DNA from 3 places in the Lysinibacillus sp. FSL K6-1151 genome. Region 1 is predicted to be linked to each of the others. Evidence: riboswitches for the same ligand, from Rfam matches in the RefSeq annotation. Region 1 holds a riboswitch; each other region holds the start of a gene.
The links. A riboswitch is a leader RNA that binds a small molecule or an ion and turns the genes downstream of it on or off. The one in region 1 is predicted to bind thiamine pyrophosphate.

Region 2: it holds a riboswitch for thiamine pyrophosphate, as region 1 does, so the genes downstream of both, thiT (energy-coupled thiamine transporter ThiT) here and MHI04_RS11915 (ABC transporter substrate-binding protein) in region 1, are expected to answer to the same signal.
Region 3: it holds a riboswitch for thiamine pyrophosphate, as region 1 does, so the genes downstream of both, thiW (energy coupling factor transporter S component ThiW) here and MHI04_RS11915 (ABC transporter substrate-binding protein) in region 1, are expected to answer to the same signal.

Annotation. Positions count from the first base shown of each region.
Region 1 covers NZ_CP152040.1:2,447,620-2,458,250, reverse strand. Annotated here, with positions in the region: gene parC (DNA topoisomerase IV subunit A) at 1-1,567, shown strand, start outside; TPP riboswitch at 1,687-1,797, shown strand; gene MHI04_RS11915 (ABC transporter substrate-binding protein) at 1,951-2,946, shown strand; gene MHI04_RS11910 (thiamine-binding protein) at 2,948-3,238, shown strand; gene MHI04_RS11905 (ABC transporter permease) at 3,238-4,011, shown strand; gene MHI04_RS11900 (ABC transporter ATP-binding protein) at 3,986-4,735, shown strand; gene MHI04_RS11895 (TatD family hydrolase) at 4,725-5,474, shown strand; gene MHI04_RS11890 (hypothetical protein) at 5,498-5,674, opposite strand; gene MHI04_RS11885 (sodium/solute symporter) at 5,771-7,315, opposite strand; gene MHI04_RS11880 (DUF485 domain-containing protein) at 7,324-7,662, opposite strand; gene MHI04_RS11875 (cation acetate symporter) at 8,144-9,697, opposite strand; gene MHI04_RS11870 (DUF485 domain-containing protein) at 9,698-10,033, opposite strand; gene MHI04_RS11865 (SCO family protein) at 10,618-10,631, shown strand, end outside.
Region 2 covers NZ_CP152040.1:3,953,501-3,964,131, reverse strand. Annotated here, with positions in the region: gene MHI04_RS19210 (amino acid racemase) at 1-258, shown strand, start outside; gene MHI04_RS19205 (DEAD/DEAH box helicase) at 483-1,631, shown strand; gene MHI04_RS19200 (aminopeptidase) at 1,633-2,862, shown strand; gene MHI04_RS19195 (SGNH/GDSL hydrolase family protein) at 2,894-3,796, shown strand; gene MHI04_RS19190 (exonuclease SbcCD subunit D) at 3,939-5,096, shown strand; gene MHI04_RS19185 (SMC family ATPase) at 5,093-8,173, shown strand; gene MHI04_RS19180 (hypothetical protein) at 8,215-8,337, opposite strand; gene MHI04_RS19175 (DUF4870 domain-containing protein) at 8,393-8,716, opposite strand; TPP riboswitch at 8,844-8,951, shown strand; gene thiT (energy-coupled thiamine transporter ThiT) at 9,088-9,648, shown strand; gene map (type I methionyl aminopeptidase) at 9,810-10,565, shown strand; gene MHI04_RS19160 (hypothetical protein) at 10,599-10,631, opposite strand, start outside.
Region 3 covers NZ_CP152040.1:864,887-875,517, reverse strand. Annotated here, with positions in the region: gene MHI04_RS04015 (ABC transporter ATP-binding protein) at 1-256, shown strand, start outside; gene MHI04_RS04010 (ABC transporter permease) at 246-1,055, shown strand; gene MHI04_RS04005 (ABC transporter permease) at 1,052-1,849, shown strand; gene MHI04_RS04000 (ABC transporter substrate-binding protein) at 1,846-2,919, shown strand; gene MHI04_RS03995 (tetracycline resistance MFS efflux pump) at 3,148-4,344, shown strand; TPP riboswitch at 4,411-4,518, shown strand; gene thiW (energy coupling factor transporter S component ThiW) at 4,610-5,110, shown strand; gene MHI04_RS03985 (VWA domain-containing protein) at 5,355-7,952, opposite strand; gene MHI04_RS03980 (BatA and WFA domain-containing protein) at 7,936-9,681, opposite strand; gene MHI04_RS03975 (DUF58 domain-containing protein) at 9,693-10,568, opposite strand; gene MHI04_RS03970 (MoxR family ATPase) at 10,565-10,631, opposite strand, start outside.

The DNA.
Region 1 (10,631 bases):
AGATGAATCAGACCGTACAGGCTTACGTGTTGTAATTGAGCTGAAAAAAGATGTTCCGGGAAAAGGAATCTTACAATACCTATTTAAAACAACAGATTTACAGGTAGCTTATAATTTTAATATGATTGCTATTCATAATCGTCGTCCAACGATGATGACATTGCCATTATTGCTAGATGCCTATATTGCGCATCAAAAAGAAGTGGTGACGAACCGTTCGATTTATGATTTACAAAAGGCAAAGGATCGTTCTCATATTGTAGAAGGGTTAATTAAAGCACTCTCCATTTTAGATGAAGTGATTGCGACAATCCGTTCTTCTAACGATAAGAAGGATGCGAAGCTTAATTTACAAGCGAAGTTTGATTTTACAGAGGTACAAGCCGAGGCGATCGTTAGCTTACAATTATATCGTTTAACGAATACAGACATTACAGAGCTTCGTCAAGAACAAGACGAGTTAAATAAGTTGATTGCGAAGCTAGAAGGAATTTTACAAAGTGAAGCCAAGCTTGTACGTGTCATTAAACAAGAGTTACTAGAGATTAAGAAACGCTTCACAGAGCCACGTCGCTCGAAAATTGAGCAGGAAATAGAAGAAATTAAAATTACGCTAGATGTCCTTGTGCCAAGTGAAGAGGTTGTGGTGACGGTGACAAAGGATGGCTATATTAAACGTACATCCACACGTTCACATGCCGCTTCCAATGGTCAGGATTTTGCGATGAAGGATTCGGATTACTTATTGTATGAAGCAACCTTAAATACACAGCATCATCTGTTACTGTTCACAAATCGAGGCAATTATATTTACCAGCCTGTTCATGAGCTACCTGATATTCGCTGGAAGGATCTTGGACAGCATATTTCAAGTATTGTGCCAACAGGGGAAGATGAGTCTATTATTGCAGTGTATGGCTTTGAAACATTCGAACAGCCAAATACGTATATTTTAACAGCTACAAAAGATGGTCAAATTAAACGCTCCCCACTGGCAGATTATGCGGTGACGCGTTATTCGAAGCCAATAAAAACAATGAATGTTAAAGCGGGCGATGCGATGATCTTTGCATCGTTTGTGACAGATGATGTGGAACTGATGTTAACAACGGATACAGCCTATGCGATTCGTTTCCCACTGGAAGAATTACCAGTTACAGGGGTGAAAACAGGCGGTGTCAAAGGCATCACGCTAAAGGATGGAGAAGCCTTAGTCGGTGTCAATGTGCTACAGCCTGATGCTACACAATATGTGGTAATCGTCACACAGCGTGGAGCCGTGAAGAAAATGAATGTTGCAGAAGTTGAAGTGGCAAGTCGTGCAAAACGTGGTCTAAAAGTATTAACAGAATTAAAAGCAAATCCTCACCGTATTGTGGCAGTTATTCAAGCAACGAATGAGGAGCAAATAGTGATTGAAACGGAAAAAGGTGTACAAGAGCTCATTGATGTCCAAACATTGACGCGTGCTGATCGCCATTCCAACGGTTCGTTTAAAGTGGATATTGCAACAGATGGGGCTATTTCCCATGTTTTAACGGCTAAAAAAGAACAGAAACTAAGCTAATGATAAGCCCAGTCTCTTAGGAGTGCTGGGTTTTTTTACGAGAGCAGTCGTTAGTCAAAAATAGCATCTTGTCATTTTAGCGTAACTATGGGTATAATAATCAACGAAAAGTTCATAGCACAAGAATGTAGGGGGGCTAGTAGTTGCTAGCTGAGATTGTGTCCGATAGACGCTGACCCTTTGAACCTGATTTGGCTCGTACCAGCGTAGGGAACATCTATTCAAAAAAGCAAAGTTTTGAAGATTGATTGCAATACGTCTGGGAGGAATCCTAGGCGTTTTTTTATGTTTTCAAGCAATATCTTGCCAAACGCATACGCTTTCTTTCTGGTGACAACATTCAATCATGAACACTTTCACATTATCGACTAGGAGGACTTCGCATGAAAAAATGGTTATTTATTCTAGTGGCTGCACTTTTAACGTTAGTGGGCTGTAGTGACAAGGAGGACAAGCAGGCTACTGATCAGCTGAAAAAAGTATCAGTGGTCTTAGATTGGACACCAAATACAAATCATACAGGACTGTATGTCGCAAAAAAACTCGGTTATTTTGAGGAGCAGGGCTTAGATGTTGACATTATTATGCCTGGGGAGGCAGGAGCCGATCAGCTTGTTGCTTCTGGCAAGGCAGAGTTTGGTGTGAGCTATCAGGAAGGGATTACACAGGCTCGTGTGCAAGATGTGCCTCTTGTCTCCATTGCTGCTATTATTCAACATAATACATCTGGCTTTGCTTCTATTGCATCAAAAGGTATTACATCACCAAAGGATTTCGAAGGTAAAACCTATGGCGGTTGGGGGGCTCCACTAGAGCAAGCTGTCCTACAATCATTGATGCAAACAGAAAAGGCAGACATTCATAAACTAGATATCGTCAATGCAGGAGATTTAGATTTTTTCACGATGATGCAAAAGGATATTGATTTTGCTTGGATTTATTACGCGTGGACAGGTATTGAAGCTGAGCTACGGGGTGAAAAGATTAATATGCTGTACTTAACAGATTATAGTGATCAGCTGGACTATTATACACCTGTTCTAGCTACAAATGAAAAAATGATCCAGGACAATCCTGACCTAGTTCAAGCGTTTGTGGCGGCTGCATCGAAGGGCTATGAATACGCCATAGCACATCCAAGTGAGGCGGCTGATATTTTAATAGAAGCGGCTCCCGATTTAGATCAAGCGTTAGTGCATAAAAGTCAGGAATGGCTAGCTGATAAATATCAGGATGATGCCAAGCAATGGGGAGAGCAAAAGCTTTCTGTATGGGAAAACTATGCAAAATGGATGTCTAGCAACAACGTGTTAGAGGGCGAATTTAATGCGAAACAAGCCTTTACAAACGATTTCTTACCTAAAAAGGAGACCAAATAAGATGGCGAATTCATTAATCAGTGTTCAAATCATTCCAAAAACAGAGAAATTTGAGGATGTTATACCGTATGTCGATGCGGCGATTGCTGTGATAGATGCTGCTGGTGTGAAATATGAGGTACATCCGTTGGAAACGACGATGGAAGGTGAGCTGTCAATGTTGCTGCAAATCATTGAAAAAATGAATGACAAGATGATTGAGCTTGGTGCTATCAATGTCATTACACAAGTGAAAATATTATATCAGCCAACTGGTATAACAATGGATACATTAACGGAGAAATACCAGTAATGAAACAAGCTTTGCAAAAGGGAAGGACGATTATTTTTATCGCCTTCCTCTTATTCGTGTGGGAGCTCATTGTGCATGTGGCTGAAGTTCCTCATTGGTTATTACCTGCACCAAGTCGTATTTTGTTGGAAGCTTTTAAAGCCTATCAAACCTTTTTACCACATGCTTGGGCTACGATGCAATTAGCCTTATTAGGACTTGCCATTGGTATTGCCTGTGGATTAATGGTGGCGATTGTCTTGCATCGATTTACATTTATTCGGGAGTTGTTTTATCCGATTTTAATTATGTCGCAAAATATCCCTATTCTTGTCTTAGCGCCATTGCTCATTATTTGGTTTGGCTTTGGTTTATTACCAAAGCTCATCATTATTTGCCTCGTGTGCTTTTTCCCCATTGTTATTGCGGCAATGGACGGATTTCGGCAAACAGCACCTGAGTTAAAGCATTATTTTGCCATGGTTGGTGCTACAAAGGCGCAAACTTTTTGGAAGCTTGAATGGCCTCATGCATACCCAACGATTTTTTCAGGTGTAAAAATTGCTGCGACGTATAGTGTGATGGGCGCTGTTATTGCGGAGTGGCTTGGTGCAAAAAAAGGAATAGGCGTTTATATGACCCTAGCACAGTCCTCGTTCCGCACTGATCGTGTATTCGTAGCCATTTTTGCGATTGTTTTATTAAGCTTACTGTTGTTTAGCAGTATTCGCTTACTTGAAAAATTCATGGTGAAGGGGAGAGGCTATCATGCTCAGCATTCAAAACATCGCTAAATCCTTTGATACCCTGCAAGTTCTTGAAGATGTATCCTTTGACGTTAAAGCTGGAGAGTTTGTGGCCATTGTTGGTCCCTCTGGCAGTGGTAAGAGTACCCTTTTTCAATTAATTGGTGGCGTTTCTACGATTGATCAAGGGTCCATTTTATTAAATGAAGAGGACATTCAGCGAAAAAGAGGAACGATTGGTTATATGCCTCAGCAGCCTTGTCTACTACCTTGGCGCACGATTTTAGAGAATGTCACACTCGTAGAGGAATTACAGCATCAACCAAATACTGAACGTGCTATAGAGTGGCTTGAAAAGGTGGGGCTTGGTTCATTTATCCATGCTTATCCAAACGAATTGTCAGGCGGCATGCAACAGCGTGTATCTTTTATACGTGCGATGGTCAGTGATAAGCCTATTTTATGCTTAGATGAACCATTTTCTGCGCTGGATGAATTCACCAGACTGGAAATGCAAGCGTGGCTATTATCCATCTGGGAAGCCTATCGTAAATCAATACTATTTGTCACGCATAGTATTGAGGAAGCACTCTTTTTAGCGGATCGGATCCTTGTTTTAAGCAAACGTCCTGCGACGGTTAAAAAGGAAATCATCGTGCCGTTTGAGAGACCTCGGAAAGAGGAAATTCGACATTCTGCAGCATTCACAGCGTTAAAGCAACAATTATTTATGTATTTACAGGAGGAAAAGGGTGATATGTATGTTGATTGATGCGCATATTCATTTGGATCAGTACACCGATGAGGAAATTCCTTCCTTATTAGAAGAAGTGAAAGCTGTAATCGCGGTTAGTATGCAACTTTCCTCTTGTGAAAGAACGTTGCGTTTATCGAATAGCTATCAGCAAGTAAAGGCTGCTTTTGGCTTTCATCCGGAACAGCCTTTACTAAGTCCAAATGATGAGACAGCTTTATTTGATTGGATTCGTTCGCATCAGGATGATATGGTTGCTATTGGTGAGGTGGGTCTACCTTATTATTTAAAACAAGAGCAAACGATAGATGACCGACTTTATGTGGCTCTATTAGAGCGTTTTATAGTCTTGGCAAAGGAATTGGATAAGCCAATAGTGTTACACGCTGTCTATGAGGATGCTAGCATCGTTTGTGATTTACTTGACAAACATCAGCTTCGCCAAGCACATTTTCATTGGTTTAAAGGGGATGAGGCTGTGGTGAAACGCATGATTCAGCATGGCTATTTTATTTCGATCACCCCTGATTGTTTGTATGAACAAGAAATTCAACAGTTGATACAAGCTTATCCCATTGAACTAATGATGGTGGAAACGGATGGTCCTTGGCCTTTTGAAGGACCGTTTACAAATAAGCGTACATCTCCGTGGATGATGCATTCGACCATTGAGGTCATAGCGTCCATCAAGGGGTTGTCGACACAGGAAGTGGCTCAAATTATCACGCAAAACACCAATGCCTTTTATCGGCTTTAAAAGAAAAAGCAGTATAGGGAACGTTAGTCGTCCTTATACTGCTTTTTATGTTTTGTGAAATCATGATCGAGTTTCTCATTCTTTGTTTTTGTTATGCGCTCGTGTGTACTGAAGGATATAGATTGACGGTTTTTTTCAACATCCTTGCCGACAGTTCGTTTAACATGCATCCGTTTCTTTTTAGCCCTTGATTGTGACATGAGCATAACCTCCAATCTTTTTCTCATTCTATAGTAGCGAATAGGGAAGAAAAAGTAAAACCTCGTAAGCGAGATGCTTACGAGGGTGTTGAGTGATTAGTGAGATACGTCCTGTACAGAAATACCTGTGTTTGCTTTAACGTCAACTTCACGATACTTCGCGTCATCCGTTTCTTTAGAAAGTAATGTACCGATGAAACCACCAAGGAAACCAAGTGGTACAGAGATTAAGGCTGGGTTCGTTAACATGATTAATGGTTCACCAACGAAAATCGCCTTACCTTCAACTGGATTCCATACGTTTGGTGAAATAGCAACTAACACTAATGCAGAAATTAAACCTGTTAACATCGCCGTTACAGCACCAGCTGTATTAAAGCGTTTCCAATAAATTGTATAGATAATAACTGGAAGGTTAGCAGATCCCGCAATACAGAATGCTAGAGATACTAAGAATGCAACGTTTAATGTTTGTGCGCCAAGTGCTAATAGGATAGAAATAACAGCGATTGTAATGGAACCAATGCGAGCTGCAAGAACTTGCTCTTTTTCTGTAATTTTACCCTTTTTAATAATTTGTCCATAAATATCATGAGATAGGGCAGATGCACCTGAAAGTACAAGACCTGCTACTACCGCTAGGATTGTTGCGAAGGCTACCGCACAAACGAATGAGAATAGGATGTCTCCACCAAGTGCTTCTGCAAGCAGTGGGGCAGCCATGTTACCAGCAGCGTTTGCAGCGATAATATCTTCCTTTCCAACGAATGCTGCTGCACCGAAACCTAAGAAAATTGTTAGAACGTAGAAAATACCTACGATCCAAGTAGCCCAAATAACCGATGAACGAGCTGTTTTTGCGTCTTTTACTGTAAAGAAACGCATTAAAATATGTGGAAGACCCGCAGTACCCAATACTAAGGCAATTAACATAGAGATTGTATCAAGTCCATTTGTGTATTTTAGACCTGGATTTAAATAAGCAGCACCACTATCAGTAGCTGTTGTCATTTCTGTAAACATTGTCGAGATACTGAAGCCGAACTCTTTTAATACTAAGAACGAAATAATCACTGTACCAAGCATTAACAGACAAGCTTTGATGATTTGCACCCAAGATGTCGCTGTCATACCACCGAATAATACGTATGTTGTCATCATGAAACCTACGATTAACACGGCAATCCAGTAGTCGATTCCTAAAAGTAATTGAATAAGTGCTCCTGCACCAACTAGTTGTGCAATCATGTAGAATAAAACAATTGTAATCGTGCTTAAAGCAGCTGTTCCACGAACTTTTGCATTATTGAAGCGCGCTGTAATCATGTCAGCTAATGTAAATTTCCCAAGGTTACGTAATGGCTCAGCAACGATGTATAACACCACTAAGTAAGCTACTAAATAACCAATAGAGAAGAAGAATCCGTCAAATCCAAATAACGCCACTGCACCAGCGATACCTAGGAAAGAGGCTGCTGATAAATAGTCTCCAGCGATAGCTAGTCCATTTTGCCAGCCTGTTAAGCCACCACCTGCAGTGTAGAAATCACTTGCGGAAGATGTACGTTTAGATGCCCACCATGTAATAACTAATGTTAAACCAACTATGGCTACGAAGAAGAATATGGCTGTAAAACTCATTCCGTTACTCATCGGCGGCCACCTCCGTTTTCGTATTCAGCGATAATCGCTTTTGCTTCTCTATCAAAGTTGTTTGCCTTAGCTACATATAAATGACATAACCCCCATGTCATGATGAATAGCCCTGCTGCATAGATCCACACCCAAGTAATTTCCCCAAATGCCTTTTGATGTAGAATTGTCGTGTACGATGTCAGAATTGGTAACAACATGTATGCCAATAAAAATATGACAGTTATAGACCAAAGAAAAGAATTTTTTCTGCGTACAAGAGATTTAAATGATTCTTGGTTTGCAATTGCATCATAGTCAATCACGATACCTTTTTTTGCCTGATTGTTCGCCATTAACATTCCCCATTTTGTGTATATTTTTTCTACCTCAAGACTTGATTTTGCTAGTTTAGTGAATTCACATTTTCATTTTATGAAACAGTTCACAAAATTGCAATACATTTCAGAAAAATTATGCAAAAAAAATTTTTCAGAAAATAGTCCTGAGAGAGAAAAAATGGCACAAACTCAAGAATATAGGGGGTTTTAGAAAATTCAGATAAATAAATAAAGCAAAGGGAAATCTAGATTCTTGACAAAAATAGAAGGGTAAATTTACAAGAAAATCTTGTTTTTTCAATTAAAATTAAACACCATTTACCTAGTGGGAATTGGATTTTTTCTGTTTTTTGGAAGAGAAATAGTATTGTTCAATAAATAAATTAGTAGATATTGAATAACAAAAAAGGCGAAAAACTCGATGAAAAATCGAATTTTTTGCCTATTTTTTTGCATTTTTTGAATTGGAATTCATTATGCAAGAGGTGAATAAATATTAATGAGAAATATCAGAAACAGATACGCCTGTATTCGCTTTCACACGAATTTCTTGATAAATACGTTCAGCTTCTTCCTGTGGTACTTTGCTAGCTGTCAAAACTGTACCAAGGTACCCAGCAATAAAGCCTAATGGAATCGTAATAATCGCAGGAACAGCAAGTGGTACAAGCGGTTGACCAACAAAGATGGCTGCACCTTCAACGGGGCTCCAGACATTCGGTCCCATTGCGCCTAAAATTAAACAGGACACTAAACCCGTTACCATAGCTGTTACAGCTCCTGTGGAATTAAATTTCTTCCAATAGATTGTATAAAGGATCACAGGTAGGTTGGCTGAGGCACCGATACAAAAGGCAAAGGATACTAGGAACGAAACATTTAAGCTTTGGGCAAACAATGCAAGAATAATAGACACAATCGCAATCGAAATAGAGCCTGTACGTGCAGCTACAACCTGTTGCTTTTCAGTTAATTTCCCTCCTTTTATGATTTCTCCATAAATATCATGAGAAATAGCAGAAGCCCCCGTTAACACTAAGCCTGACACAACAGCTAAAATCGTCGCAAAGGCTACGGCGCCAATAAATGCCATCAAGACATCTCCGCCTAAATAATGCGCTAGAAGTGGGGCAGCCGTATTACCAGCCTTACTTTCAGCAAGAATTTGATCTAATCCAACAAAGTTTAGCGCACCGAACCCTAAGAAGATCGTTAGTGAGAAGAAAATAGCTGTAATCCAAGTTGTCCAAGAAATAGAAGAACGTGCTGTCTTGGCATCTTTTACGGTAAAGAAACGCATTAAAATATGTGGTAAACCTGATGTTCCTAAAACTAACGCCATCATCATCGAAACGGAGTCGATTGTGCTTGTGTATTTAATCCCAGGCACAAGGAATTCTTCCCCATGATCCATTGCAATTGTGTCAAACATTTTCATAAGAGAGAAATCAAATTTCATTAACACTAATACCGCTAATAGACCTGTCCCAAATAATAACAAGCTTGCTTTAATAATTTGTACCCACGAAGTTGCTGTCATGCCGCCAAACAATACATATGTTGTCATCATAACGCCGACAATTAACACAGCAATCCAATATTCAATTCCAAATAGTAGTTTAATTAATGCACCAGCACCTACAAGCTGTGCAATCATGTAAAGAATCACAATAATAATCGTACCTGATGCAGCCACGCCACGAATTCGTTTTTCATTAAAACGAGCCGTTAACATATCTGCTAATGTGTAACGCCCCAAATTACGCATAGGCTCAGCAATGACATAAAGAAGCACTAAATTTGCTACAACATAGCCAACAGAGAAGAAGAAACCATCAAAACCAGTTAAGGCAATCGCACCAGACACCCCAAGAAAGGCAGCTGCTGATAAATAGTCACCAGCAATCGCAAAGCCGTTTTGCCACCCCTTTAATCCACCACCGGCTGTGTAAAAATCAGCAGCTGAGGAAGTGCGTTTTGCTGCAATATAGGTAACGACAAGTGTTAATCCAACAATGGCTAAAAAGAAACCTACAGATACAATATTCATTTAGTTACCACCTTTCGCATGATACTCGGCTAGCACAGCAGCCGCAGCTTTATCGAATGAAGCAGCTTTTTTTACATATACTGTACAGAGCACAATGGTCATGATAAATAACCCTGCAGAATATACCCATACACCCGTAATATTTCCGAATAATTTTTGTTGTAGTACAGGTTGGGAGGCAAGGATCGGAAGCAAAATATAAAGAATTAGAAACACTGCTGTAATCGAGAAAAGAAAGGTATTTTTCTTTTTCACAAAGGTATTAAACGATTCCATTGCCTCAATTGCATGATAATCAATTGATTGAGCCTGTTTTTCACTAGAAACATTCGCCATTATTATTCCCCCTAAAGTTATATATTTCTGTTTTAAACGACATATTTCTTTTTCTTTCGTCGTTATATTCACTTATTTTATGGGGGATATTCTTATAATGCAATACTAAATTTTGAGTTTTTATAATTTTTAGTCAGTTTAGTTACGTAGAAATAACATAGAAATATTAAGTGTTTAATAGAATAAAATGGTATTAAAGAGAACGAGAATTTCGAGTGAAATAATATTATTGAAATAGTTTGTTGCTGATAAAGTTGAATGTAGGAGAAAATATACTCACAAAAGAGAATTTTCTGTATTTTATTATTCTTCTATTAAAACCCAGAGAAGTGTAAAAGGTAGAACTAGTTTGTTATATAACAACTGTTCTTTCTCTTGGGAAATAACGAAAATAATAAAAAAAAGCTTTCAAAAAAATTTTGAAAAGGATGTGTCATTTGGAAGATGTAGTGTAATGAAATACCAGAATTAGTTAATGTTCACATGTTATACAAATAGCAATCTGGGGGTAAGTCCATTATCTTGTATTTGGCTTCTAGAATGAATAAAATAAGATGATGAAATGAAGGGAAGTGGTACCACAAATGAAAAAGAAAAG
Region 2 (10,631 bases), 1.5 Mb from region 1:
GTTCCAGATAATGAGATGAGAGCCTATGTGATGACCATCATTTATGATTATGTCAAGGCTGGCAAGGATGTTACGTTGGAGGATTGGCAACCAATAGAAGAGGCGATGCTAGCATTAAATTGTGACCGCATTGTCTTAGGCTGTACAGAGCTATCTATTGTTAATAGGGATTTGAAATTAAATGAAATTTATATTGATTCATTAATCGTTTTAGCTGAATGTGCCATTTTGGCTTGTGGCTATGAGCTAGTCGATTAGTCGTTAAATAAATTGAAAAGGATCTGCTTGCTTTTCACGGGTAAGCTACAAGTCTTTAAAGAGTTGTGGTCAAGCTTACTTTTTTCCGTGTTGGGTTAGGCAGATTTTTTATGGAAGGAATCAATGGTTTCCTGAAACGATTGGACAATAGCTTCGTACATATAAAGTAGGAAACGGCGGAGTGTGTTAAACTAGTGTCAAGTAGATAGAAGGTGGGAAATAACATGTCAGTCATTAATTTATTAAAAGAAGAAATACAAGCAAAATGGAATTTTGAAACACCCATGAAAATTCAAGATGAAATGATACCAGCTATGCTTGAAGGCAAAGATATTGTAGCGGAATCGCCAACAGGATCAGGTAAAACATTAGCGTATGTTTTACCATTATTGAATAAAGTGAATGGGGCAAAAAAGCAAACACAAGGACTGATTGTAGCTCCTTCACAAGAGCTTGCGATGCAGATTGTAGAAGTTATCCGTGAATGGACGGCAGGCACAGATATTACAGTTCAACAACTGATTGGTGGTGCCAATTCTGCTCGTCAAATTGAAAAGCTAAAGAAAAAACCAACGATTGTCGTTGGCACACCTGGTCGTTTAAATGAATTAGCACGGGCAGGGAAATTAAAACTAAAAGAAATTGAAACGGTTATTTTAGATGAGTGCGATCAATTACTGAGTCGTGAATACCGTGTTGTCGTCAAATCCTTTATCGAAGGCTCGGCTTTTGGCCGACAAGTCGTTGTTGTTTCGGCTACGATAACGGAGGAAATTGAATTAGTAGCAAGTCGTATGATGTTTGAACCTTTACGTTTTAAAATTAAACCTGAGGATATGTTAAAGGTCGGTAAAGTAGTACATTCGTTTGTGAAAGTAGAAGAACGTGATAAAACAGATTTCCTACGTCGACTCTCACATACAGAAGGCTTAAGAGCACTAGCTTTTGTCAATAATATCGATCAATTATTAATGAAGGAAACAAAACTGCAGTACCGCTCAGCACCAATTGTCACTCTTCATTCCGACATGAAAAAAGAAGAACGAAAAAAAGCGTTAGATGCATTCCGTAAAGGAGATGCCCGTATTTTAATTGCCACAGATATTGCGGCTCGTGGTTTAGATATTGCTGGTTTAACACATGTTATTCATGTTGATGTACCACGAACAATTGAGCAGTATTTACATCGTTCAGGTCGTACAGGTCGTGCGGGCGCAGATGGTGAAGTATTAACGTTATTATCGTATCATGATGAAAAAACGTATAAAAAGTGGACAAGGGAAGTACCAGGCAAGCCTGTGCAAAAAATATGGCATGATGGCAAGCTGATGGAAGGTAATTCTAAAACAATTGGACAAAAGCGAGGGAATTAATATGACGTTTGAAGAAAAATTACAGGCATATGCAGAGCTTGCGGTAAAAGTGGGTGTCAACATCCAACCAGGTCAGTACCTATTAGTCAATACATCGGTAGATGCTTTGGATTTTGTTCGTTTAGTTGTTAAAGAGGCTTATAAGGCTGGCGCAGGACGTGTACATGTGAATTTTTCAGATGACGAAATGGATCGTGCCTATTTTGAACATGCTTCTGACGAGGAGTTTAGTCGCTTCCCTGAATGGGTCGTAAAAATGCGTGATGAGCTTATTGAACGTAAAGGGGCTCTATTATGGATTGATGCAGCAGATCCTGATAATTTGACAGGCATTCCGGCAGACAGATTAGCAACCCACCAAAAAGTATCTGGTGCAGCATTGAAAAATTATCGTAATGCCGTCATGAAGGATTTAATTGCTTGGTCCATTGTTGCGGTCCCTTCACCTAAATGGGCAGCAAAGGTATTCCCCCATTTAACAGAAGAGCAGCAAGTACCTGCCTTATGGGAGGCAATCTTTAAAACAGTGCATATTGGGGAAGGCAATGCAGTGGACAATTGGCGTCAGCATATAGCCAATTTAGAATCGCGTGCACAGCTTCTAAATAATAAAAAGTATGCAAAGCTTCACTATACAGCACCGGGTACAGATTTAACAATTGCTTTAGCACCACAACATAAATGGGTTACGGGTGGCAGTAAAACGCCAGAGGATAATGTCTTTGTTGCCAATATGCCAACTGAAGAAGTGTATACTCTTCCAATGAAGCAAGGTGTAAACGGTTATGTCAGTAATTCAAAGCCATTAGTTTATCAAGGCAATATGATTGATGGCTTTAAATTAACATTTGAAGAGGGCAAAATTATTAAGGCAGAGGCTGAAGTTGGTCATGATTTATTACAAGAACTAATTCAAGTGGATGAAGGCTCAAGCTATTTAGGTGAAGTAGCACTTGTCCCTCACGAATCACCTATTTCAGCGTCAGAGATTTTATATTTCAATACATTATTCGATGAAAATGCTTCAAACCATTTAGCTATTGGTGAAGCATATCCGACTTGCTTAGAAGGTGGTAGAGACTTAGAAAATGGTCAGCTTGAAGCATTAGGAGCAAATATTTCTGTGACACACGAAGATTTTATGATTGGCAGCGGAGAAATGGACATTGATGGTATTTTACCAGATGGTACGGTAGAGCCTATTTTCCGTAAGGGTAGCTGGGCTTTTTAATCTTTAGTCAGAAAGAAAAGGAGGAGAGCAGATGAGACGATTATGGAGCTTAATCGGTGTGACGATATTATCCATGACATATTGGACTTCATCTGCTTTTGCTCAAACGGAAAGCTACGTGGCGATTGGAGATTCATTAGCTGCAGGTCAAACACCTTATCAAGAAATTGATGTAGGGTATAGTGATTTAATTGCCATGAAATTAAGTTCGATTGGACAATTATCGTTTTATACAAAAGAGCTCGCTTTTCCAGGCTTTACAACAGCGAATGTGTTAGACCGAATTCAATCGGAGGAAGCGCAACATTTATTAGCAAACGCCACACTGATTACGGTGTCAGCAGGTGCCAATGATTTATTGCGTCTTGTTCAGGTGAACCCAAGTGCTGGAACTTTAGCTTTTTCACAGTTGCAGACAGATTACGCTTTAAACTTGGCGAGAAAAAATATGACAACGATTTTAGATGAGTTAGTAGAACGTGCACCAAAAGCAAAGGTATATGTCATGGGCTATTATTTTGCCTATCCAACTGTCCATCCGTCACAAAAAGAAGGAACCAATGCACAGCTAGTTAAATTAAATGCGATTTTACAGCAACAGGCAGAGCATGCAGGAGCAGTTTATGTAGATGTCTATGATGCCTTTGGATTGAATGGAACAAGCTATTTACCAAATAGTGCTGACGTCCACCCGAATGCTGAAGGCTATCGTCAAATGGCTAACTCATTTTTACAGGCTTATAGTGGTAGTGATGCTTTACAGATTTCTTCATCAGAATTACCTAAGGCAAATCCTTTGTCATTTGAGGAAATTGTCAAGCAACAATCATCAGCGAAGCCCCAGAAAGAGAAAGTGACACAACAACAGCCTGCTCGTGTTGCTTACGTTATTCAGGGATTCCCAGGTTATCAAGCTTTTATCAAAAACATCTAAATAATCGTTAGCAAAGGCATCTTACCCAATAAGATGCTTTTTTTCTATGAAAGCCAATATTGGATAGAACTACTAAACTGCTAGAGAGCACTAGAGAGGCAATAGTCATGCTAAAATAGAAAGAAGACTAGGAGGTACAACAATGAAAATATTTCATACAGCAGATTGGCACTTAGGAAAACTTGTTCAAGGTGTCTATATGACAGAAGATCAACAGTATATTCTCGAACAATTTATACAAGCGATAGATGAGGAAAAACCAGATGTAATTGTCATAGCAGGTGATCTATATGACCGTTCGATGCCTCCTATAGAGGCAGTCAATTTACTAAATGATGTAGTAGCAAAAATTGTATTAGAGAAGAAGATTCCTGTTTTAGCGGTGGCGGGAAATCATGATAGTGCAGGTCGACTGAATTTCGGTAGTCGTTTAATGAGTGATAGCGGTTTATATATCAAGGGTCAATTTACAAAAAATCATGCACCTATTGTTTTGAATGATGAGCATGGCGAAGTGCATTTCCATCTTGTACCGTATGCAGAGCCGGCTTCTATTCGCAGCATCTTTGAAGAAGAGGCAATCCGCTCTCATCAAGATGCCATGCAAAAAATAATTGAGTATATCACGCCAGACATGGATTCAAGCAAACGTCATGTTTTTGTTGGACATGCTTTTGTAACGAAGTATGGTGAGGAAGAAGCGAATACAAGTGATTCAGAGCGACCGCTTTCCATAGGAGGCTCAGATTGTGTGAGTGCAGCTTTATTTAAACCCTTTCATTATACAGCACTTGGGCATCTACATAAGGCACATTTTGTCTTAAATGAAACCATTCGCTATGCAGGCTCTCCATTAAAATATTCGTTATCTGAGCATTTACATGAAAAAGGCTTTTTAATCATTGATTTAGATGAGCATGGTAATAGCACAGTAACTAAAAGAAAGCTTGTGCCAAGAAGAGATTTACGAGTAGTAGAAGGTCAATTAGAGGATTTATTAAAGCTCACACCAAGTGATGATTATGTATTTGTCAGATTGACGGATACAACTTCGGTGTCTTCGCCGATGGAACGCATTCGCAGTGTGTTTCCGCACGCTATGCATGTGGAACGTAAGGTATTACGACAAGAGGTGTCGCGTGAGCTACAAGTTGTAGAAACGGAAAAACTAGAGGATATTGATTTATTCCGTTCTTTCTTTACCGATATTATCGGTATTCAGCCAGATGAAGATACGGAACGCCTTTTCACAGAGATGTTACAGGAATTATTAGATGAGGAGCGAGAGACAGTAAAATGAAGCCATTAAAGTTAACGATTACTGCATTTGGTCCCTATAAAGACACTGAAGTAATTGATTTTCAAGAACTAGGGGAACATCGATTGTTTGCTATTTCTGGTAAAACCGGTGCTGGAAAAACAACCATTTTTGATGCCATTTGTTATGCCCTTTACGGATCAGGCAGTGGTGAGGATCGTCAGGATACGGCTTTACTGCGAAGTGGCTTTGCTCATGATGATATTTATACAGCTGTAGAGCTCATGTTTGAAATGCATGGAAGGGTCTATCAAATAATACGACAGCCCGGTCATATTAAAGAAAAAAATAAAACGATTACTGGGAAGAAAATAGAGTTAGCTGAAGTAAAAGAGGGAAAGCTTGATTATAGCATTGTAGAGAAGCAGCAAACGCTTGAAGTCGATAAAAAATTGCAGGAAATAATAGGTCTCACAAAAGATCAATTTAGCCAAATTGTGATGCTACCTCAAGGTGAATTTCGCAAGCTATTAACCTCAGATTCTACAAACAAAGAAGTTATTTTGCGGAAAATCTTTAAAACAGACCGCTTTGGTGTCATGACGAAAAAGCTTGATGCTAAACGAAAAGAGGCAGAGAGTGATCTACAACGTGCCAAACAATTAAAAGAACATTTACTTGGTCAAATTGACGGTGTCTTACCACAACGTTCATCAGCGTTATTCACATTAATTGCTGACAAAACGGAAAATTTACATCAACTAAAGCAGGCACTTGATGAGGAGATTATTTACTATACAAAATGTATTGAGGATGAACAGCTACAATATGAAGAAGCTTATAGCCTTCATCAAAAAGAACAAGAATATTATCGATTAGCTAAAACACTGAATGAGCAATTTGATGAGCAAGCGAATCGACAGCAGCGACTACAAATGCTGTTACAAGAGCAGGACGCATATAGCGCGAAGGAGCAGGAGATTGTTTTAGCAGAACAAGCAGAGCGACTTGTGCTACTTGAACAACAATGCATTGATTTACGTGCTGAACTTAATGTAAAGGAACAAGCTTTTCAGCAAGCACAAGTTAAGCATCAGCAAACAGAAGAGCAACTGCAGCGAGCCCAAGAAAAATATAGGGTAGAAGAGGCGAAAGAGCCTGAGCGTCAACAAATTTTGCAGCAGGAATTGCAATTATTAGCGTCATTGCCTAAATTCGAGGCCTATGAAAACAACGTGCAGCAGCTGCAAATAGCTGAGCAGTATGTTGAAACAGCAAAAATGGCGGTGGCTGATAACCTGACGTTATTGGAAAAAGAACAAGAGCAATTGCAGCAATTTTCTCAAACGATGGAAGGCTATGAAAAACAGGTTGAGCCATATGAAAGCTACTTAGAACAGTTACCGAAACTACGTGAACAGGTAGCTTTAGTCAAACAAGCTGAGAAATATAAAAGTGCCGTAGAGTTAGCACAGCAGGACGTAGCTGCCTCAGACATTCACTATCAAGAAAGTAAAAAGGCCCTTCTATTATTGCAGCAACGGTGGCTGACAAGTCAGGCTAGTATTTTAGCGGAACAGCTAAAGGAAGGGGAGCCTTGCCCTGTTTGTGGCAGTATGACTCACGAGAAAACACATAAAGAGCAACTGGAAGTTATTGAACTTGCTCAAGTGGAAACGTTAAGAGTGAAGGCTTCTTCAGACGAGCGTATGTATCTAAAGAAGGCAGCACTTTTGTCATCTACGCAACAGCTTCTTCAAGATACATATCAGCAGCTAGAAGCACAGCATATTAAACAAGAAGACCAAGCACAGCTCATCGCTACTTTACACAAGACGGAGCAAGAGATTGCGAGCTTAAAAGTTGTCCATCATCAACTAGCAGATATGCGATTAAAGCTAAAGCATCAACGTGATAGAATAGAGCAGCTTAGAAATAAACAGATGGAATTAGAGCAATATTTAGCTGAGCACATGAAAGAATGGACAAGATTACAAGCGGTTGTAGAAGAACAGCTCAAGCAGATGCCAGCCAATTTACCAACATTACAGCAATTAAAGCAACAACTTACGGATGTTAGTAAACAGAAAATGGATTTGCAAAAAACATGGCAAGAGAGTCAAGAAAATTTGCATGTCGTAAAAGAAGCGACAAGTAATGCAAAACTAACTGTAGAAATCGCCAAACAATCTTTTGAGGAATTACAGCTCAAAATGAATGAAAAGCGGCAGCAATTTTCAGCAAGCATGCAGGAAATCGGCTTTGACAGCTATGAGGAATACGCAGCTGCCAAACGGAGTGCGAGCCAATTGGAGGCACTTCGCAAAGTATGCAGTGACTATGCTTTACAGGTACATACCCTGAAAATCCAAATAACTGAAGGGGCTATGTATCTTCAAGGGAAAGAGAAGCAAGATTTAGTGATGATGGAAGCAAAAGTAGAACAACTTCGTACAGCGTATGAGGAAGCATTTAAACGTTTGCAACAGATGAATGGTTTTGCACAAGCATGCCAGGGCTTTATAAAAAAAGTAGAAGAAACAGCGAGAGAGCTTCAGTTACTTGAACAAGAAGCTGGTCGAGTAAAGGAACTCTATGGATTATTAAACGGACAAAATTCGAAAAAGCTGTCCTTTGAGCGATACATTCAAATTAATTACTTAGACCAAATTACCGATGCCGCTAATATTCGTCTTTATCACTTATCAAATGGTCAATTTGAGCTTAGACGTTCTGATAGACTAGAAAAGCATGCGAAGCAAAGTGGGCTTGGGCTTGATGTATATGATGCCTATACGGATCAATTACGTGATGTGAAAACATTATCCGGTGGCGAAAAATTTAATGCTTCCTTAAGTCTTGCTTTAGGAATGGCAGATGTCATTCAAAGCTTCCAAGGGAATATTCATATTGAAACCATGTTTATTGATGAGGGCTTTGGCTCGCTTGATGAGGAATCTTTGAATAAAGCAATTGATACATTAATTGCTTTACAGGATTCTGGTCGTATGATTGGCGTGATTTCTCATGTGCCTGAATTAAAATCAGCGATGCCAGCGGTCTTACATGTAGAAAAAACATTGAATGGACATAGTCAAACCCACTTTGAAGTGAAATAAATAAAAGGCGTATTTCCAAAACAAGGGAATACGCCTGCTGTTTATTTTTTTCGAGGAATGGCTGTAGGTGTTGTCCCTTTTTTTGCAGCCATTACTTTTTTCACGATAGGAATAACAATAGGTGCTAATTTTACGGCGGTTTTCACAACATTTGATACTTTCATTCAAAAACAGCTCCTTTTACAATTACTACTACCTGTTTCGCTTAAAAATGAAACATTAACGAATAACACGAACAGCTTGAATAATATTCCATATTACAATTCCTAGTGAGACGATGGCATAAATGGCAAACGAAACGAACCAAATAATCAACATCGTATTATTGCCTGACGTTGGATCCAAATTAAATGTAGAAAAAACAAAGACAATAAAGAACAGAATGCCGAAAACAAAAGGAATTAAATGAGAGATAAGTGCACGAATTGAATGTCTTTTTACGTCACTATCTTTCGTAATAATGTACACAATTAATGGGACGATAAAAGGGGCGAAGAAAATACTTAAATAACTAAAGGCAGATAAAATTTTTTGGTTCTCCATAGTTGTACCTCCTTTTGTAATATTTACGCATGAAAAACAGCAAAGTTTCAAAAAAATAATATATGGAAGAGGTTGTAATCCTTCTATCCTTTGCGTACAATGAGAATGTTCGAATAAATTCAGATGTAACGACCACAAGGGGAGCTGATGATGTCAGCTGAGACTGGGCACGTAATGCCTTGACTCTTTGAACCTGTAAGTTAACGCTTGCGTAGGGATGTGGATAGAAACCGACACTAGTACGATGTGAGGCTCTGTCCTGGCATCGTTTTTTCATTCTTGAGGGAATAAAAAGGTGTCAGAAAGAGACATATCAGCGCATTTCTATTCCTGCTCTTGTATCCTACATCGGAACAAAGGAGAGAATATATATGGACAAAAAAAGACTATTAATGCTTGTGGAGATTGCGATATTTGCAGCAATCGGTCTTGTGCTTGATCAGGTTTCCTTTAAAGTATGGGCACAAGGTGGCTCTGTTAGTCTAGTCATGGTACCTATTATGTTAATAGCATTTCGCTGGGGCTTAGTAGCTGGGCTAACAACTGGATTACTCGTGGGTGTAATGCAAACCATGTTTGGTGCTACGATTGTGCACTGGCTACAAGGATTCCTTGATTATGGTGTTGCTTTCACAGTTGTAGGATTAGCGGCGGTTGTGCGTGGACCCGTGTTGGCGGCTGCCAAAAATGCCAACAAAACAAAAATGGCACTTTACATTATATTAGGTACGGTACTTGCGGGCTTTTTACGATATGCAGCCCACACGATGGCTGGCGCTGTATTTTTTGCAGAATATGCTGGCGATCAAAATGCATGGATCTATTCCATCATCTATAATGGTACATATATGCTACCAGCAACTATTTTAACGGCAATTGTAGGCGTTCTTTTATTCACAGCTGCTCCACAATTAATGCAAAGAAAAGCATAAAACATGCCCCTCACATTTGTGAAGGGGCTTTTTTGTCGCAAATAACTCTTTGCGCACTTCGCAAAGTAAGGAAGCATACAATATTTAAAGCGTTTATCGTTATACGCATAACAAGTTATGTTATATTAAAGTATAGATATTAGATGAAAGGGACGTTATACATGATTGTAAAAACGCAAGAAGAGATTGAAGCTTTTAAAAAAATAGGACGCATTTGTGCTGAAATTCGTGAAGCGATGAAAGCTGCCACAAAACCAGGTGTTACAACATTGGAGCTAGATGAAATTGCTGGCCGTATGTTTGCAGAGGCTGGCGCGATATCTGGTCCAAAGGGAGAATATGATTTCCCAGGGTATACATGTATTAGTGTCAATGAAGAAGTGGCGCATGGTATCCCCGGAAAACGTGTTATTCAAGAGGGGGATATTGTAAATATCGATGTTTCTGGTTCATTAAATGGCTACTTTGCTGACACTGGTATTTCATTTGTGGTTGGTGATGGCTATGAGGACAAAGAAAAGCTATGTCGCGTTGCCAAAAGCGCCTTTGATCGAGCAATGACAAAGGTAAAGGCTGGGTCTAAATTAAATCAAATTGGTAAGGCAGTTGAACGTGAGGCGAATGCTAATGGCTTAACTGTTATTATGAATTTAACTGGTCATGGCTTAGGTCAATCTTTACATGATGAGCCGAATCACATTTTAAATTACTATGATGCATGGGATTCTACAATTATGAAAGAAGGTATGGTGCTTGCGGTTGAGCCGTTTATCTCAGCGAAGGCAGAGCATATTGTAGAAGCTGGTGATGGTTGGACATTCATTACACCTGATAAATCACTTGTAGCTCAAATTGAACATTCAGTCATTGTAACAAAAGATAAACCGATTATCCTAACATCATTAGACGAAGAATAGAATGCAATGAAATGAAAAATCCTGCTTACCAATTTATTTTTGGTAGGCAGGATTTTTTTTAATAAA
Region 3 (10,631 bases), 1.6 Mb from region 1:
AATGACAACTATCGATAAAGGGAAACTTGTGGTGAAAGTGGATACACAATTATTCCGAGGCGTACATTATGAATTATCGACGTACGATAAGGATGGCAATGAATGGCTAGTCCATTCATTGAAAAAAGCAGAAGTAGGGACAGAAATTGGCTTAGGCTTTGATCCTGAGGCTATTCACGTAATGCGCTTAAATGAAACTGAGGAAGAGTTCGATAAACGATTAGAATCGTATGGAGACGATGAAGATGCAAACTAAGACATCGAAATCAGCGTTATTTCCATATGTGTTATGGATTGCCTTTTTCGTTATCGCGCCGATTGCCCTCGTTGTTTATTATTCCCTACTTGATTTACATGGCAATTTCACGCTCGATAACTATAAAGCGTTCTTTACTTCTGTTTACTTAAAGATGACATTGAGCTCGTTTTGGTATGCCTTTTTAATTACATTCTTTACTTTATTAATTTCATACCCAACTGCTTATTTCTTAACGAAGACAAAGCATAAACAGCTTTGGCTTCTGCTCATCATTATTCCTTCTTGGATTAATCTATTGTTAAAAACATATGCCTTTATCGGCATTTTTGGATTGTATGGACCAATTAATGCATTTATTGAAGTATTTGGCTTCGATCCTAAGCAAATGCTCTTTACGGATATTAGCTTTGTCTTTGTATCGGTCTATATTTTTATTCCGTTTATGATTTTACCGATCTTCAACTCCTTAGATCGATTAAACCCAACACTTATTTATGCAGCACGCGATTTAGGTGCCTCTGCTTTTACAACTTTTCGCCGTGTCGTTTTACCATTAACAATGGATGGCGTTAAATCTGGAATTCAAGTTGTCTTTATTCCAGCGCTATCCCTGTTTATGATTACACGCTTAATTGCCGGAAATCGCGTCATCACCCTTGGTACAGCGATTGAACAGCAATTTCTTGTAACACAAAATTGGGGGATGGGTTCTACTATTGCTGTGTTCTTAATTTTATTCATGGTAATTATTATGCTCATTACGGGACAAAAAGATAAAGGAGGTCGCGTACGATGAACAAACTATCTGCATCAGCTAAAGTCTATTTAACGATTGTTTTTATCGTTCTGTATGCTCCCATCTTCTATTTAATCTTTTACTCGTTCAATAGTGGCGGCTCCATGAATCACTTTGAATCCTTTACTTTAGAGCATTATAAAGCTGTTTTTGAAGATTCACGTCTTCTTGTTATATTAATTAATACTGTAATCGTGGCATTACTTTCTGCTTTGATTTCTACTATTATTGGCACACTAGGTGCAATCGGTATTGTGACTGTCAAGGATTCAAAAATGCGCAATACTTTACTATCCTTAAACAATGTCTTAATCGTCAGCCCAGACGTTATTATTGGTGCTAGCTTCTTAATTTTATTTACAATGGTTGGCATTAAGCTTGGCTTTGCGTCTGTCTTGTTAGCCCATGTCGCATTTAGTGTACCGATTGTTGTTCTAATGGTTTTACCTAAACTACTAGAAATGAATAAATCCTTAATCGATGCAGCATTAGATCTAGGGGCTACGAAAAAGGATATTATGATGCGTGTCATTCTTCCTTATATTCAACCAGGGATTTTTGCGGGCTTCTTCCTTGCCCTTACGTATTCTTTAGATGATTTTGCCGTGACATTTTTCGTAACGGGTAATGGCTTCAGCACATTATCTGTAGAAATCTACTCCATGGCCCGTGCAGGTATTTCTTTAACGGTTAATGCTATTTCTGGTTTGGTATTCTTTGTTACGGTGTTAGTCGTTGTTGGTTATTATTTCATTACAAGTCGTACGAGTAAAAGAATGGAGGGACAACGATGAAGTCATTAATTCAAGCTACCATCGCCATCCTTGTTGTTTCAGCCCTTTTATTCTATGCGGCTGACGCCTTAAGTGTAGGCGGCGGTAAAAGTGGAAAAGACACGTTAACAATCTTTAACTGGGGAGAATATATTGATCCTGACTTGTTGAAACAATTTGAAAAAGAAACAGGCATTCATGTCATCTACGAGACATTTGATTCCAATGAAGCGATGATGACCAAAATTCAACAAGGTGGAACAGCATATGATATTGCCGTTCCATCTGAATATATGATAGAAAAAATGAAGGAAGAAAATTTATTGATTCCTTTAGATAAAACAAAAATCCCTAATTTTAAAAATATCGATCCTTACTTTTTAGATTTACCATTCGATGATGACAATAAATATTCGGTCCCTTATTTCTGGGGAACAGTAGGCATTGTCTACAATCCAAGCCTTGTGGGAGATTTAGATTTCTCTTCTTGGGACGATTTATGGGATCCATCCTTAAAACGAAAAGTCTTTTTAGTGGATGGTGCTCGTGAAGTCATTGGAATGGGCTTAAACAGTCTCGGATATTCCTTGAATTCACTAGATAATCAGGAACTACGTAAGGCTACTGATAAATTAATCACACTTGCACCAAATGTAAAAGCCATCATTGGAGATGAAATTACACCATTAATGATCAACAATGAGGCCACTGTAGCCCTTACTTGGTCTGGGCAAGCAGCAGATATGATGTATGAAAATGAGGAGCTAGACTTTGCTGTACCTGAGGAAGGCTCGAATTTATGGTTCGATAATATGGTCATCCCTAAAACATCGAAAAATATCGACGGTGCCCATGCCTTTATCAATTTCATGCTAAGTGCTGAATCGGGTGCACAAAATGCCGATTATGTAGGCTACTCTACGCCTAATATAGCTGCTATGGACTTAATGGATGAAGAAGTTGTTTCTGATGAACGCTACTATCCTTCTGAAGAACAACGCGATACATTAGAAGTTTACAAAAATTTAGGACCAGACTATTTAGGGAAATATAATGAATTGTTTTTAGAATTTAAAATGAGTATTCGTTAAAGCATATAAAGGTCTATCGATGAATTTTTATTTTGTCAATAGACCTTTTTCTATTATCTTCCTGCTTCTGGCAGCACCTCACCTATTGTCTGTTTATTCTTTTCTACATCGTGGATTGGTATTGCTGCACTAGCAGGTATGTTTCATTTCAGACTTTCAACCGATATGATGATAGGATATCTTATGATAGACTTTAGTATATTTGATTATAAAAAGGGGGTTCATTCGATGACCCAGCAGAAGTCCAATAAGGCGGCTTTATATATTTTAATGTTTAATATGTTTATCGCAATGGGGAGTATTGGAATTATTATTCCTGTCATGCCAGAGTATTTAAAAATTTTTGGTGCAGCAGGACAAGTTCTAGGTATGCTAATTGCAACGTTCGCCTTAGCTCAATTCGTATTTTCTCCAATTGCTGGGAATCTTTCGGATCAGTATGGTCGGAAAAATTTAATTATTTTCGGTCTTATTGTGACAGGTCTTGCACAAATCGGTTTTGGCCTAGCCACAGACGTCTGGATGCTATTTTTAGCACGCTTTTTAGGCGGTCTAGGTTCCGCATTTGTTGCACCTCCTATTATGGCATTTGTAGCTGACGTTACTACCTACGAGGAACGTGGAAAAGGTATGAGTATGTTAGGTGCTGCTATGTCACTGGGCTTTATGATAGGGCCAGGAATAGGTGGTTTCTTAGCAAAGGTTAGTTTACATTTTCCATTTTTCACGGCAGGAGTTGCTGCCATACTTGCATCTGTTTTATCTTACTTTTTATTACCATCTACTAAACCAAACACTTCACATGACAAGCAAAAGCAAGAAAATCTGGCGAAGCAAATGGCTCGTTCCATACATATGCCTTATTTCGTTATGCTCATTATCATGCTCGTGTTCTCGTTCGGAATTGCCAACTTCCAAACAACCTTGTCATTATTTGTGACAGAAAAGTTTAATTACACACCCGTAGATATTGCGATTATTTTAGTTGTCGGTGGTGCTTTTGGGGTAGTTGTACAAATGTTTGTGATTACACCACTTTTTAATCGCTTTGGTGAAATGAAAGTTGTGTTAGTCAATTTATTTATTGCATCTGTTGCTATTTTCTTAATATTGTTTGTATCTGGCTTCGCTCTTATATTAGTTGTAGCAACTATTTTCTCTACAGCAACAACACTAATTCGTCCTGCTGTAAATACACTAATTTCAAAGCTTGCAGAGAAAGAACAAGGGTTTGCTGCGGGCTTGAATAATGCTTACATGAGCCTTGGCAATATGATTGGACCAGCCTTAGCAGGTTTACTATTTGACTGGAATATGAACAGTCCATATATTTTCGGATCTATCATATTATTAGCCTGCTTCTTCCTTGCACTCATCTGGACATTGAAAAAAGCACCTCATCTAATGCATCCTGATACGAAATAGTCAGAAAAATCATTGACTATTTTTAACATTATGTTACAGTAATGTTGGTTAATAAAATTGAATGATATTTACCACTAGGGGAGCCTTTAAAAGGCTGAGACGTATATGATGATGTACGGACCCTTTGAACCTGATCTAGTTCATACTAGCGGAGGGAAGTGGCGCTACTTGCTACTATCATTGTCTATGCAAGGCCGCTTCCTATTGTTTAAAGGAAGCGGCCTTTTAATTTCCCTCATGATTTTATTCAAGAGGAGTGAACCTTATGTCAATTCGTAAAATGACAATCATGGCTTTATTAGTAGCGATTGCTGTAGCAGGATCTACCTTTGTATCCATACCAACAGGCATCGCACGCGCCTACCCCGTTCAGCATGCTGTTAACGTAATAGGAGCTATTATACTAGGACCCGTGCCAACAGTTCTAGTTGCCTTTGTGACAGCCATCATTCGTATCTTTACTGGTACAGGCTCTCTTTTAGCGATTCCTGGTAGCGTCATTGGAGCATTGTGTGCGGCCCTTGCCTACAAATACAGTAGAAAATCATGGCTAGCAGGATTCGGCGAAGTTTTTGGCACTGGTATTTTAGCTTCACTTATTGCCGTACCCTATGCAAAATTGCTTATGGAGACATCCGTAGCCGCATTATTCTTCATGCCAGCCTTTTTAACATCAAGTACCATCGGGGCCATCTTAGGTGTTATGGTAGCTAGCACTTTGCGAAAATCGGTACTAGTAAAGAGCTTTAATTCTTCGCTTTATTGAGTGGTGCTGAGTGCTTTTTGATTTTGGAAATCCTTTAAGATGTGCGAGAAGATTTCTTTTCTAGTCTTTGAGCGGGGTTCGTTTCTTTATGAGCGTCTCTCTCCCCCGAGAAGCACTTTTCGAAGGCTGCACTGTGTCAATCACCTTTGCACCCCTTTCCTAGCGGAAACCACCATTTTTTAAAACCTCAAAGCATTTAAAAAAGCAGTGCAAAATGGAATGATTTTGCACTGCCTTCACTCTATTATGATCGTTTTTTCATACCCTTTAATAGCTGGGCTACGTTCGTGTCTTCTGCTTGTACAGGTTTCTCCTCAATTGGCTGCTCTTTTTTATTCGTTTTTGTTAGGAAACTCCAACCAAAACGTCTTATGGTAATATCCATAAAGAATAGAAGCATACTTGCTAAAAGAAGCCATGTAGCAATGTTTTGTCGATCCGCTCCTTTGGTTGTAAAGTCACGGAACACATCTTGTGGTTCTTTTAAAACGGCTCCCCCTGTTTGATTTGTTAACTCTTCAACCAGTTTTTCATTAACAGGGAGCAGTTCATACTCAGCACTATAAGGAACACTTAGGCCTGCCTGATAAATGGCCTGCTGCTCATCCGCTATACGGAAGAAAATCAATCCAGGTTCGGCCTGTACAACAGCTCGAATTTGGGAGGCTGAAATGGTTTCTAACTGAGTTTCTAACTCCTCCCCTGCTTCATTAACCGCTACAATGTCTAAAAATGCGGCTTCATTTGTAGGGTCTGTAATCATAAAGGAGCCATCAGCTTCTAATCTCACATCATAGGCAACATCATTATAGCTTGGCAACATTTGTGAAATAAGCGTCTGCCAAAATGTTCCCCAGTCCTGCCATCTTGCCCAATCTCCTGTCCATTTACCCGTTGAATCGGATGTAAAAGCAAATGTTTTACCGAGTCCATATTGCCATTGTGCTAACACAGGATCTTCCTTCTCACTTTCTGCAATTACGGTTGTCCCTTGCTTAGCTGTCGTTCCAATATAAGCATTCATTTGAGGGACGCCATTGGCAAATAGCGAATTCCATCCTGCGGCATTATAAATTGCTGGATAAAACGGATTATCCTCAATATAGGTACGAGAAATCATAGCTGTTTCACGAGATAAAATAGAAGGAATGGTTTGTTCATCAATGACATCATAGAACCGTCCACTACCCATATCACTAAGTGCTTCGAGTAAGTTAGCATCAGCATCTTGTCCAATCGCTACTGTTGATAAAGTGATACCATTTTCTTTTCCCTCAGCAATTAAATCCTCATAATTCCCAGACTGTGATTGCCCATCGGTTAAAAGAATAATATGTTTACGTTGAAGCTTTAAATCGGCGAGATTTTCATAGGCTTTAGCTAATGAACTATAGATTTCTGTCCCGCCTCCTGGTGTTACTGATAGAATGGTATCCACTGCCTCTTCTTTACTTTTAAGAGGTGCGGTTTCTATGATTTCCCAAGGACGATCATCGAAGGCGATAAAGCCTAATGTATCCTCATCTCGTAGCATTTCAACAGAACGTGCCGCTGCTTCCTTAGCTAGCTCCAGCTTTGAGCCATGCATACTGCCAGAACGATCCAGCACTATGACTAGCCCTAATGAAGGTAATTGCTCCTTGCCCTTAATTTCCATCTCCACAGGCAATAACGTTTCAATTGGCGTTTTAAAATAGCCTCCTAAACCAAAACTATTTTCTCCACCAACCATCGTGAAACCAACCCCAAAGTTTTTGACTGCTTGCTCAATCACACTCATTTTCGCCTCACCAACTAAATGACCAGGCACATTGTCAAAAATGATCGCATTATATTGTAAATAGCTGGACAGTTCATTTGGTAGGCTTTTAGGATCGACAACATCATAGGCAATGGATTGACTACCAAGTGCTGCCGCGATAGGTGAAGCTGTTTCATAGCCATTGACGATGAGTAAATGGGGTTCACTTTGTACCATTGTGACACTTGTTAATTTATTGTTTTCAAAAATAGCATCCTGCCCAACTTGAATAACTGCTTCGTATTTTACAAGTCCTTCAGCTGTTGCTGCGTGTTTATAGGTAAACACATTTGTACCTTCCGTCAGCTCAACTGCCTCGCGATGAATTAGTTCATCATTTTCATATAATAACAGCTCCCCTTGCCCTGCTGCTGTTGCATGAATTTCTGTTACTAATTGTTGCTGCTCTCCTACATAAGCAACCTGAGGAGAGACAAAGCTTTTGAGCGACACATCATGGACAACTGGTAGACTAAAAGGTACAACGTCCACACTAATATTGGCACCTTTCAATCTGGAGACAAATTCTAAAGCATCTCCTTTTGTCTCATTACCATCTGTTAATAATACAAGGCGAGTCGCTTTTTTAGGATCAACAATGCCTGTTGCAAGCTGTAGACTTTGTTCAATATTCGTTTGATCTGTTGCTTTGATTTCTGTAAGCTTCGGTACATCCTTTAATTCTTTAGACAAAATGGCTTCTGTTTGTAAAGTGGAAGAAAAAGAATAGATCCCTGCAAGTTGGGGTTCTTTTTTAGATTGTAGGCTCTCCTGTATAAACTGAACCATCTCATCTTCTGTACCATTCATAGACGCAGATCGGTCTAGTAAATACACGATCTGTTCTTCTTTTATCGGTAATAATAAATACGGCCCTGCAAGTGCCAAAACTAAACAGCATATCGCTACTATGCGAATAGCAAGCACAACAATATGACTCTTTTTTAGTCGCTGCCGTTCTCGAAAATAAGTCCATCCAAAATACAAGAACAATGGAAGTAATAGCAACAATACTAATGGCGTATCAATTCGTAAATCCACGACGTCGTTGCACCTCCCACTCTGCAACAAGCAAAATTAAAACTATTACAATTAACCAAGGTACGAAGGAGGCCATCGATACCTCTTCCTTCCCATTGTCTGAAATGTCGCCTAATGTATAGCTTGTTCCTTGTTCAATAACACGTTCCTGGGCTTGCAATTGCACAATAAATTGTTTTTCTTCATTATTTGAACGTACCATATAAATACCTGGTTGTTTTGGTGCAATTAACATGCCCTGTGTAATAGAAGAAAGAAACTCATCTTCTTGCGAATAAACACTCCAGTCTCCTTGCGCTAAGGCTACTGCACGCTGTTCATTCGGTGTGAAAATACCAAGTGAACCGACTGATTCTGTTAACTGTTGCTCAGTACTCCATAAAAATAGCGGGAATGATGGATGCAATGGCCAATCTGTATCAGCAATATCCGCTAAAACAACGATATCTCCTTTAGGAGAGCGTTGGATAAACGGCTCATCTCCTACAGAAGCAATGGTTTCATAATCCGAAAATCCAGGATAAATAGCACTAACATAAATATCCTTTAGTTCGCTAAAAGCAAATAATGCATCACTTTTAGCACTTACTGTACCACTTGCTTCCACTTTTTCGGCATCATCACGTCCAAATAATACTAGCGGTTTCTCCATCTTCTCCAATAAGGCTGTTTGGTTTGTGATGACAGTTGCATCCTGATTGTCAGCTACTTGTAAAGACGGAACGATTTTCACGCCGCTACTGACACTTTGAAAACCTTTTTGTATCAACTGATGCATACCCTGATCAACAACAATTTTTGAAGTAGTCGTTTGTAGTAAGACGGTTTGTTGATTGTCTACGGCATAATCATCGTTTGCATCAATAATAGCTGTCATCGATTTTGCTAAGGGTAAATCTTTGAAGGTTTTCGTAATGGCTTCATTTGGAGGCACAACGACACGTTCTGCTACCAGCTCTTCACCCTCTGCATTTTGTATCGCTAATGTCACCTTTTGTTCAGCAGTTGTATCATTATGGAGCTGTACAAGTGCCATCGTAACCTGACCATCTGTCGTTGCAGCAAAGCGTGTAATGGCGATATTTATTAAGTCTTTCGCAGCACCTCTAACTAGCCATTTCACTGAATCTTTATCCATTGGTAATTGCTTTTTATCAAGCGTATCTGTAAAAACATAGATAGAAGTCGGTGTATCACCCACAAATGCCTGTGCAACATCCAGTGCCTTCGTCATTTCAGCCGTTTCATAGGATACTTGTAAATCTTTAATCGCTTTTTCAATGTCATTCATATTTGTTTCTTGCTGCAAAACGGCTTTTGGAGCGGCACCTGTTGTAATCAATGTAACAGGTCGCCCATTCAACTCTTCCATCAATGTCAACATTTCTTGCTTATGTGTGTCAAAGGTTGATGAATCTTTTCCTGCTAGCATCGTGGCTGATGTATCAACAATAAATATCGTTTGCGCACCCACAATAGTTGATTTTTTCACATATGGATTCATCAGCGCCAATACAAGTAGCAGTAATGCTAGCAGCTGTAAATATAGTAAGGCATTTTTTTGTAAATGCTTTAAATAAGGTGATACACGGGTTTCCTGCATAATTTCAGACCAAAATAGAGTCGAAGAGACAGTTTGATCAGTATATTTTTTACGAAAGAAATAATAGAGTAGGACAATGACCGGGATGATGGCCGTCCAGCTAAATATAATTTGACTAAAGCCCAATACGGCTCACCTCACCTAATCCAATGTGCTTTTAATAATTGTTGAAAGACCGCATGTTGCAGTCCATCTTCCACTTTCAATTGTAATTTTCGAACGCCAAAGCGACGGCAAATGGCTTCAAATTCTTCTTCATGTAATAATCGTCTTGCATGATAGGTATCTAATACTTTAGTAGACATCGTCACATTGACATCATTGCCTGTTTCACGATCAAGAAGGCGGACATCCCCCAAATAATTTGGTGATAACTCTTCTTGCGTAACAATTTGCAAAATGCGAACATCCCCAGCATAGCGTGGTAGTCTTTTTAACAGCTGCTCCCATTCCTCAATTGGCTCTAACCCATCTGTAATAATGAAGAGTACGGTACTATCCTTAGGCATAGCTTTTAGTGCACCCTGTGCAAATCGATTGGCATAATTCGCTTCCTCTATATCTGTTACTACTTGTAAAAAAGCTCGACGATACATGGCACCCTTTCGTCGAAACGGTGGTTTCACTTCATCTTGGACAAACGAAAAAGACAAACGATCATCACGACCGAGCACCATTAAGCCGAGGGAGGCCACAATTTGACGAGCAAATAGCCACTTAGCGCTCTCCCCCATTGATTTAGTAGTATCGAGTAAAATGTGTACACGCATCTCTTGCTCGTCTAAAAATCTCTTGATAAAGTATTTATCTGTTCGAGCAAAAACGTTCCAATCTACTTGGCGTACATCATCACCTAAATGGTATTCTCTAAAATCTGAGAAATCGAGAGAAGCCCCGAAGCGTTGTGAACGGTGCGAGCCCTTATGCTGCCCGCGTAGTTTGGAGGCCGTCGCTACTTGAAAGCGACTGATTTTTGCTAACCAGTCTTCGGGCAATAAGTATTTTGCTGTCACTTGCTAACACCTTGTTGAACTTTTTCTAAAATAACATCAATTACATCATCAGCTGTTTTCCCT